DNA from 2 places in the Bacillus sp. MBGLi79 genome. Region 2 is predicted to be linked to the other one. Evidence: riboswitches for the same ligand, from Rfam matches in the RefSeq annotation. Region 2 holds a riboswitch; the other holds the start of a gene.

Region 1 (4,431 bases), 1.8 Mb from region 2:
CTCGGGATCTTGTTATTGACTCCATTGCTGAAACGATGGATCTTTACGGAATTACCCGCAGTGTCGGGATTTTATATGGGACGATGTATATGAGGGATGAGATGACGCTTGACGAAATGCGCGAGGAGTTGCAAATGAGCAAACCAAGCATGAGCACAGGTGTCAAAAAGCTTCAAGACTTAAACGTAGTGAAAAAAACATTTCACCGGGGCATCCGCAAGCATACATTTGTAGCTGAAAAAGATTTCTTTAAATTTTTCACAAATTTCTTTCCCCCTAAATGGGAGCGGGAGGTTCAAGTGAATGTAGCAGCGATCGAAGAAGCACAGGCTGATTTACAAAAGGTTTTAAGCAAGGAAGATCTCGATGAGGATATCAAAAATGAAGCGCAGCAGTTATATGATCAGCTGGAAAGCTCTAAAGCTTACTACGACTGGCTGAAGCGGCTTGCTGAAGCGGTGCAGAGCGGAGAAATTTTTAAATTTATACCGATCGAAACAAAGTAAAACAGCAAACGCCTGGGAAACCAGGCGTTTTTTTAGTGTAACTACTACAAATTTGAAAAATACGGGAAAAACACCCCATTTACTTCCAAAATATTTGATGGTAATTTTATGTAGGTAAAATTTGTATTTGGCCTTTCAGAGGAGGTGAAAAGCGGGCAGGCCTTTAATTTATTAATTTTTAGGGGGAATTTTATTATGAAACGCAAATTATTATCTTCTTTGGCAATTAGTGCACTAAGTCTCGGGTTACTCGTTTCTGCACCAACAGCTTCTTTCGCGGCTGAATCTACATCAACTAAAGCTCATACTGAATCTACTATGAGAACACAGTCTACTGCTTCATTGTTCGCAACAATCACTGGCGCCAGCAAAACGGAATGGTCTTTCTCAGATATCGAATTGACTTACCGTCCAAATACGCTTCTCAGCCTTGGCGTGATGGAATTTACGTTACCAAGCGGATTTACTGCAAATACGAAGGACACAATGAACGGTAATGCCTTGCGTGAAACACAGATCCTCAATAATGGGAAAACAGTGAGAATTCCTTTGGCACTTGATTTGTTAGGAGCTGGCGAATTCAAATTAAAACTGAATAACAAAACACTTCCTGCCGCTGGTACATATACTTTCCGCGCGGAGAATAAATCATTGAGCATCGGAAATAAATTTTACGCAGAAGCCAGCATTGACGTGGCTAAGCGCAGTACTCCTCCGACTCAGCCATGCGGCTGCAACTAATGTAAAAGACCGGTTAACACCGGTCTTTTTTTGCGTTTTCCCCTACCCTTTTTTCTCTCATTTCCGTTATCTTTTTTCTGGTTTAAAATTTAAATTGACAAACACTAGAAACAGGAGTAAATTCTTGAGTGTTCAATTTCATAAAGTCTCTTTTACCGCTTAATCAAACACGAACGGGGGAACCAACGATTGGCTGTTTTATTAACAGCCTTGGGGTGAATCTTACTAAGTAAGAGGGGGTACTCTGAATCCCTAATCCGACAGCTAACCTCGTAGGCGTATACAGAGAGGAGGTCTATTGCGACCATTCTTTGAAATGGTCTTTTTTGCTTAAAAAACGTTAATTTTACTAAGGGAGTTATGAACAGTGGGAAGAATAAAAAATAAGCAATTTGCCGTGATCGGGCTGGGCCGGTTTGGCGGCAGCATTTGCAAAGAACTGCACAGAATGGGACACGAGGTCCTTGCAGTTGATATCAACGAAGAAAAGGTCAATGCATATGCTTCTTACGCCACTCATGCGGTAATTGCCAACGCCACCGAAGAAAACGAATTGCTTTCATTAGGAATACGCAATTTTGAATATGTAATTGTTGCCATCGGAGCGAATATTCAAGCGAGTACACTGACCACCCTATTATTAAAGGAATTTGATATCCCTAATATTTGGGTGAAAGCTCAAAACTATTATCATCACAAGGTGCTTGAAAAAATCGGCGCGGATCGTATTATCCACCCTGAAAAAGACATGGGAGTCAAGATCGCACAAAGCCTTTCTGACGAAAACGTTTTGAATTACATTGATTTATCTGATGATTACAGTATTGTCGAGCTGCTGGCAACGCGAAAGCTTGATTCAAAATCAATTATTGACCTGAATGTGAGAGCAAAGTACGGCTGCACGATCCTGGCCATTAAACATCATGGAGATATCCGTCTTTCTCCCGCACCTGAAGACATCATTCACGAGCAGGATTGCCTGGTGATCATGGGGCACAAAAAGGATATTAAACGTTTTGAAAACGAAGGGATGTAGACAAAGGTGACACTTCAAAAGGATAAAGTGATCAAATGGGTTCGGTTTACACCGCCTCAAGTGCTTGCAATTGGTTTTTTCCTAACCATTATCATCGGGGCTGTGCTGTTAAAGCTTCCGTTTTCTACACTGAAGCCATTGTCATGGATCGATGCCCTTTTTACTGCAGCTTCCGCTACAACCGTTACAGGGCTTGCAGTTGTCGATACCGGTACAGAATTTACACTTTTCGGGCAAACTGTCATCATGGGGCTGATTCAGATCGGTGGGCTTGGATTTATGACGTTTGCTGTTTTGATCGTCATGATATTAGGGAAAAAAATCGGGTTGAAAGAACGAATGCTGGTTCAGGAAGCCTTAAATCAGCCGACAATCGGCGGCGTCATTGGCCTTGTCAAAGTCCTGTTTCTGTTCTCGATCAGTATTGAATTGATAGCAGCACTCATCCTATCCATCCGGCTTGTGCCTCAGTATGGCTGGTCATCTGGCTTGTTTGCCAGTCTGTTTCACGCGATTTCTGCTTTTAACAATGCCGGGTTTTCGCTGTGGCCTGATAATTTGATGAGCTACGTTGGGGACCCTACAGTGAACCTTGTGATTACTTTCTTATTTATTACAGGAGGGATCGGATTTACGGTTCTGTTTGACATTATGAAAAATCGGCGTTTCAAAGCTTTTTCCTTACATACAAAGCTTATGCTTACAGGAACGCTGATGTTGAATGCGATTGCTATGCTTGTGATCTTTATTCTAGAGTACAGCAACCCTGGCACGCTTGGCCACCTGCATATAGGGGATAAACTATGGGCTTCCTATTTTCAGGCAGTGACGCCGAGAACCGCAGGCTTCAACTCCCTTGATTTTGGAAGTATGAGAGAAGGAACGATTGTATTTACTTTATTATTGATGTTTATCGGAGCAGGCAGCGCTTCTACGGCGAGCGGCATTAAGCTGACTACGTTCATCGTGATTTTAACATCTGTTATTGCTTACTTGAGAGGTAAAAAAGAAACGGTGATTTTCCGCCGCTCCATCAAATATCCGATAATCATTAAAGCTTTAGCTGTAAGCGTCACCGGTTTGTTCATCGTGTTTTTAGGGATATTCGCCCTGACGATCACAGAACAAGCGCCGTTTATTCAAATTGTGTTTGAAACCTTTTCCGCTTTCGGAACTGTCGGTCTATCGATGGGGCTTACTCCTGAACTGACAACAGCTGGAAAGTGTATCATCATTGTCATCATGTTCATCGGAAGAATTGGTCCTTTAACGTTCGTGTTTTCATTCGCAAAAACAGAGCAATCAAATATTCGATACCCTGACGGCGAAGTGTTTACAGGGTGATATCAAAAAAATCCGGCGTGCAATCGCCGGATTTTTTTATGATTCGATATGAGATTGATTTTGTCTTTTTTCTTGTTCTGCGATGATCTCGTTGTCCTCTGCGTTATCACGGGTCACTTTTTGTGTAAGAATCGCGCCAACAGCTACGAGTATCATAACAGCGATGTAATAACCTTTTTCATTGAGTTCCAGGTTATCAGCATTATAGAGTCCGATACTAAACAAAAATACTCCCGCAAAAAAAGTGAAATAAGCCAATACGGTAAAGGCAACCGTATTTCTGCGTCTATATTTCTGCACCTTTGTTCCCTCCCAAAAGCATAGTTAATTAGTGATAACTGTCGTGGAATATTATACCTCAAATTCCCCTGAATGGAACAAAGAATTAAAAATACCAGTAAAAAGGACTTAGGTTGCTTCCTTTATTTCAATAGCTGAATCATCAATCCAGCCGATGAGTTTATTATTGATTTGGAATTGGTACCATACAGACTGGCCTTTCTGTTTTTTAGACACAACCTTTATATCTTTGCCGACGTAAGATTGGGCAGAGGTAAGCCTTATAGACCGATCATCAGTAGAAGGCTTGGACCATACGTCTTGGACGGCACTATCTTTAATGGAAGCATGTAAATCCACTGATTTGAGGGATGGGTTTACCTTATCGTACTCATCCAAATTGTATTTTTCCACAATAGCGCTGATTTTATGAGCGTAGTCAGGGTCTGTAGCATATCCTGCTGTTTGCAGTGCAGTCGCAGCTTCCTTATAATCTCCAGCCTCAAGCACAGGTTTATACTTCTT
Region 2 (4,431 bases):
TTTGAAACAAATAATGATTTTTCTCACAAGCTTCATGCTGCTGGCGATGGCTGGACAACCGGCTCTTGCCAAGGATGTACAGGTCAGCGATTCGCTTCTTGGGAAAAGCAGCCAAGAACAAGCCAAACAGCAGGTGCTGACAAGCGAGCTGATTACACTGTATGGATCAAAAGACAGCGCGGAGTTGACGTATCAGATCCCGGCAGGCGCCTCTTCAGGCAATCAGCAATTGGTCATTGAATACGAAGCATCAAATCTTTTAATTTCTCCTTCATCGTTAACGGCTGTCATTGATGATGAACCAGTCAAAACGTTAAAGCTTGATGGTGATTCCAAGCGGAAAACAGTGAAGCTGAATCTGAATAAAAACCAGTCAGCGCAAGGTTATCACAACGTATCGCTGAAATTTTACGGCGTAATGAAAGAGGGCGTGTGTGTCAGACAGGATACGTCTGGCAACTGGATCAAAATTTATCCGGACAGCCGGCTGACACTTGCTGAAAGCGGTGAAGCGAAAGGAACGTCGCTGGACCATTATCCGTACCCATTCGCCCAATCTGGAAACACAACCGAAGAAACCGCCCTCGTCATTCCGGATGACCCAAGTTCGGCGGAAATTGAAGCTGCGGTTAAAACAGAAGGCTATTTGAAAACGGTGGACAGCAGTGTCAGGATTGCGTATGTCACAGAATCTGAGCTGAAAAAAATCGATAAGCCGACGATTGTTATCGGAGTGGACAAGCATTGGAACGGCAAAGTGAAAAAACTGATGAAACAAGCCGGCTTACAGGCAAAAGGAGAAGAACTTCTGCTTGCTGAGCGGGTGCTGAAAGCAGAGGGCAAGCAGCAGCCGGTTCTGTTTGCGCAAGCGGCATCCGAGGACGTGCTCGCTAAAAAAATCAGCGTGATGACAGATCAGACATACACAGGCCAGCTCAGCGGCGATACACTTTCAATCAGCAAGCTTAAGCAGACTGAAAAAAAAGAAAGCGATAAGCTGACCCTCGAGAATTTTGGAGCGGGCGATATCACAATTGGAGCCGACAAAACATCTTCAGCACATTATTTTTATCCGGCTTCGGCGATTTTAGATGAAAACCAATCAGCGAAGCTGTCGCTTAAACTGAAAAAGTCTGAAACGATTCAAGCTTCAACGGACGAAAGTGAATCGGCTTCTCAGGCTTCAGAGCTGAAAGTGATGATCAACGGCCAGCCGCACTCGGTCCGGCTTGATGACTTAGGAAAAGAAGATAAAAACGGATTCTATCATGTTACGGTGAAAGTGGACCCTAAGCTGCTGCAAAAAAACCGCTACATTGATATTCAGTTCGTCACAACCGGGTTAAAGGAAAACAACCCTTGCAACACGACTGATGAAGAAAAGTGGGTCTTTATTGATAAAAGCAGTACATTATCATACGCCATCAAAGGGATGTCCCCGTCAGCGGATTTTCAAGAGTGGCCGCTTCCTTACGCCGGAAATCAGGATCAAACAACGGTAATCGTGCTTCCTGACACCGTAAGCCAATCGAAGCTTGAGGAGCTTTCTCTCGTAACAGAATCCTTTGGCAGCGAAGCACAGCATTCATACACGGTAAAGAAATCATCTGACGTTACAGCAAACGATGCGAAAGGCCGAAACCTCATTTTTATAGGAGGGATCAATCATTTTTCTCTTCTGAAGGAGAAATCATCAGACCTGCTTGTGCCGCAGGCAAAAAACGGCTCGTTTGATGTATCTGGTTTCGAGATGCTGAATGAGACGACAAAACAAGTGGTATTTACCCAAGCATCGCCTTGGGATTCACACTATACAATGGCTGTATTTGCACCGGCAAAAGGAGAAGGCACGGCTGTCACGAAAGAGATCATCAATTATCTGAACAGCAACGATGATTCGGCAACTGTCCTTAATGAAACAAATAGCCAGCAGGTGTTTACAAACCACCAGCAGCTCAAATCAGAGACAATCAGCTCCGGCGCAGAACAACCAACACAGGATCATAGCCAGAAATGGATGTATATTGGTGTGCTGGCACTTATTATGGTGATTGCGGCAGTGTTCATTTGGGTTGCCGTAAGACGAAGAAAAAGAAAGACAGATACAGAATAAAAACAGAGGCTAGATTGCCTCTGTTTTTTTATTTTTGGTATGTAAATTCCATTTGTGGAACCTATCATTTTATTTTTTCCGCCCGGCCAATAAGCCTCTTTACAACGTGTGGGAACGGGAGTATGATCTCTTTTAGAAAACAAATCGCTTAATCTGAAATCAGAGCGGGGGACCCATTAGAATGGCTTTTTGCCGTTGGGGTGAATCCTTTTTAGGTAGGGCTAACTCTCATATGCCCGAATCCGTCAGCTAACCTCGTAAGCGTTCGTGAGAGGAGATGAATGAAACCTGTGTTCGATGTTATGGCACAGGGGCATCCGTTTGCCTCTGTGTTTTTTGCCGTTCATTTTTAGGAATGTAAATCGCATACAGAGACATCATAGCAGAAAGGACTATTGCAAAATGTGAGAGCAAGACACTGATGTTTTATTGTTTTAATTGAAAAATGAGAAATTAAAAGGGGAAGACATCGATGTATCATTCAATCAAACGTTTTTTGATTGGGAAACCACTAAAATCTCAAGCAGCGGGAGAGCAAAAACTGACGAAATTAAAAGCCTTGGCAATGCTTTCCTCAGATGCGCTGTCATCTGTCGCATATGGGACAGAGCAAATTTTAATCATTTTAGCAACAATCAGTGCTGCCGCATTTTGGTACTCCATTCCGATTGCGGTCGGCGTTCTCATATTACTGCTCGCACTGATTCTTTCATACAGGCAAATTATTTACGCTTATCCGCAGGGCGGCGGGGCTTATGTTGTTTCGAAAGAAAACCTCGGCGAAAAGCCGGGGTTGATCGCGGGCGGTTCATTGCTTGTCGATTATATTTTAACGGTAGCGGTAAGTATTTCCGCAGGCACGGACGCCATCACGTCGGCCTTTCCTGCATTGCATGATTATCATGTGCCGATCGCTATTTTTCTCGTGTTAGTGATTATGATTTTGAACCTGCGCGGGCTTTCGGAATCGGCATCCATTCTTGCCTACCCGGTTTATCTGTTTGTGGTGGCGCTATTGGTTCTCATTGCAGTCGGGTTGTTCAAGCTCATGACAGGACAAATAGACCAGCCGGTTCATCATACACCGCTTGGCACACCTGTAGCCGGCATTACGCTGTTTTTGCTGCTTAAGGCTTTTTCCTCCGGATGCTCAGCGTTGACCGGAGTTGAGGCCATTTCTAACGCCATTCCTGCTTTCAAAAATCCGCCTGCGCGAAACGCGGCAAGAACGCTTGCGATGATGGGGATTTTGCTGGCGATTCTGTTTTCCGGCATCACGGTGCTCGCATACGGATATGGAACGGCGCCTAAGCCCGATGAAACAGTGGTTTCACAAATTGCGTCCGAAACCTTCGGGCGGAATGTGTTCTACTATGTCATCCAAGGTGTCACATCGCTTATTTTGGTCCTTGCGGCAAATACGGGATTTTCAGCCTTCCCGCAGCTTGCCTTCAACCTGGCGAGAGACCAGTATATGCCGCGAATGTTTACAGTTCGGGGTGACCGCTTAGGCTTCTCAAATGGGATTATCTTTTTAGGCTTTGCCTCCATTATTCTCATTATCTTATTCGGAGGACAGACGGAGCACTTAATCCCGTTATATGCTGTGGGCGTATTTATTCCATTTACGTTTTCACAAACCGGCATGTGCATAAAATGGATCAAGCAAAAACCAAAAGGCTGGATCGGAAAAATGCTGATCAACTCCTGCGGCGCTCTGATTTCATTTATGGTTCTATCTATCCTTTTTGTGACAAAGTTTAATGTCGTATGGCCTGTGTTAATCTTTATGCCTATCGTCGTTTTGCTGTTTTTTGCGATTAAAAATCACTACACAGCGGTTGGTGAACAGCTTCGCATCGTAGACAAAGAGCCGGAAGAAATCAAAGGCACCGTTGTGATTGTGCCTGTAGCAGGTGTCACCACCGTCGTGCAAAAATCGATTCACTATGCGAAATCACTGTCCGATCAGGTGATCGCCGTTCACGTGTCATTTGACAGAGACCAGGAAAAGAAAGTCGAAAAACGCTGGGAAGAGCTCAATAATGGAGTGCGTCTCGTTACCCTTCACTCCTCGTACAGAAGCCTTGTTCATCCGTTTGATAAATTTTTAGAAACAGTTGAGGCAAAAGCGAAGAAGGAGCAGTTTTCTGTCATGGTGCTGTTTCCGCAATTTATAACGAAAAAACGCTGGCACACCATCCTTCACAATCAATCGGCCTTCCTCCTCAGAGTCCGGCTGTTCTGGAAAAAGGACATAATGGTTGCCACACTGCCGTATCATTTTAAAAAGTAAAGTCTAGGACCAAGGGAATCAC

Evidence for each region. Region 2 has a riboswitch for cyclic di-AMP ahead of kimA (potassium transporter KimA). Riboswitches for the same ligand answer to the same signal wherever they lie in the genome.
Region 1: it holds a riboswitch for cyclic di-AMP, as region 2 does, so the genes downstream of both, ktrA (potassium uptake protein KtrA) here and kimA (potassium transporter KimA) in region 2, are expected to answer to the same signal.

Annotation. Positions count from the first base shown of each region.
Region 1 covers NZ_CP026521.1:3,553,671-3,558,101, forward strand. Annotated here, with positions in the region: gene gbsR (transcriptional regulator GbsR) at 1-506, shown strand, start outside; gene bslA (biofilm surface layer hydrophobin BslA) at 702-1,247, shown strand; cyclic di-AMP (ydaO/yuaA leader) riboswitch at 1,394-1,542, shown strand; gene ktrA (potassium uptake protein KtrA) at 1,615-2,283, shown strand; gene ktrB (Ktr system potassium transporter KtrB) at 2,290-3,627, shown strand; gene C1T29_RS18180 (YiaA/YiaB family inner membrane protein) at 3,664-3,927, opposite strand; gene lytG (exo-glucosaminidase LytG) at 4,036-4,431, opposite strand, start outside.
Region 2 covers NZ_CP026521.1:536,232-540,662, forward strand. Annotated here, with positions in the region: gene C1T29_RS02775 (cellulose biosynthesis cyclic di-GMP-binding regulatory protein BcsB) at 2-2,113, shown strand; cyclic di-AMP (ydaO/yuaA leader) riboswitch at 2,249-2,392, shown strand; gene kimA (potassium transporter KimA) at 2,586-4,409, shown strand.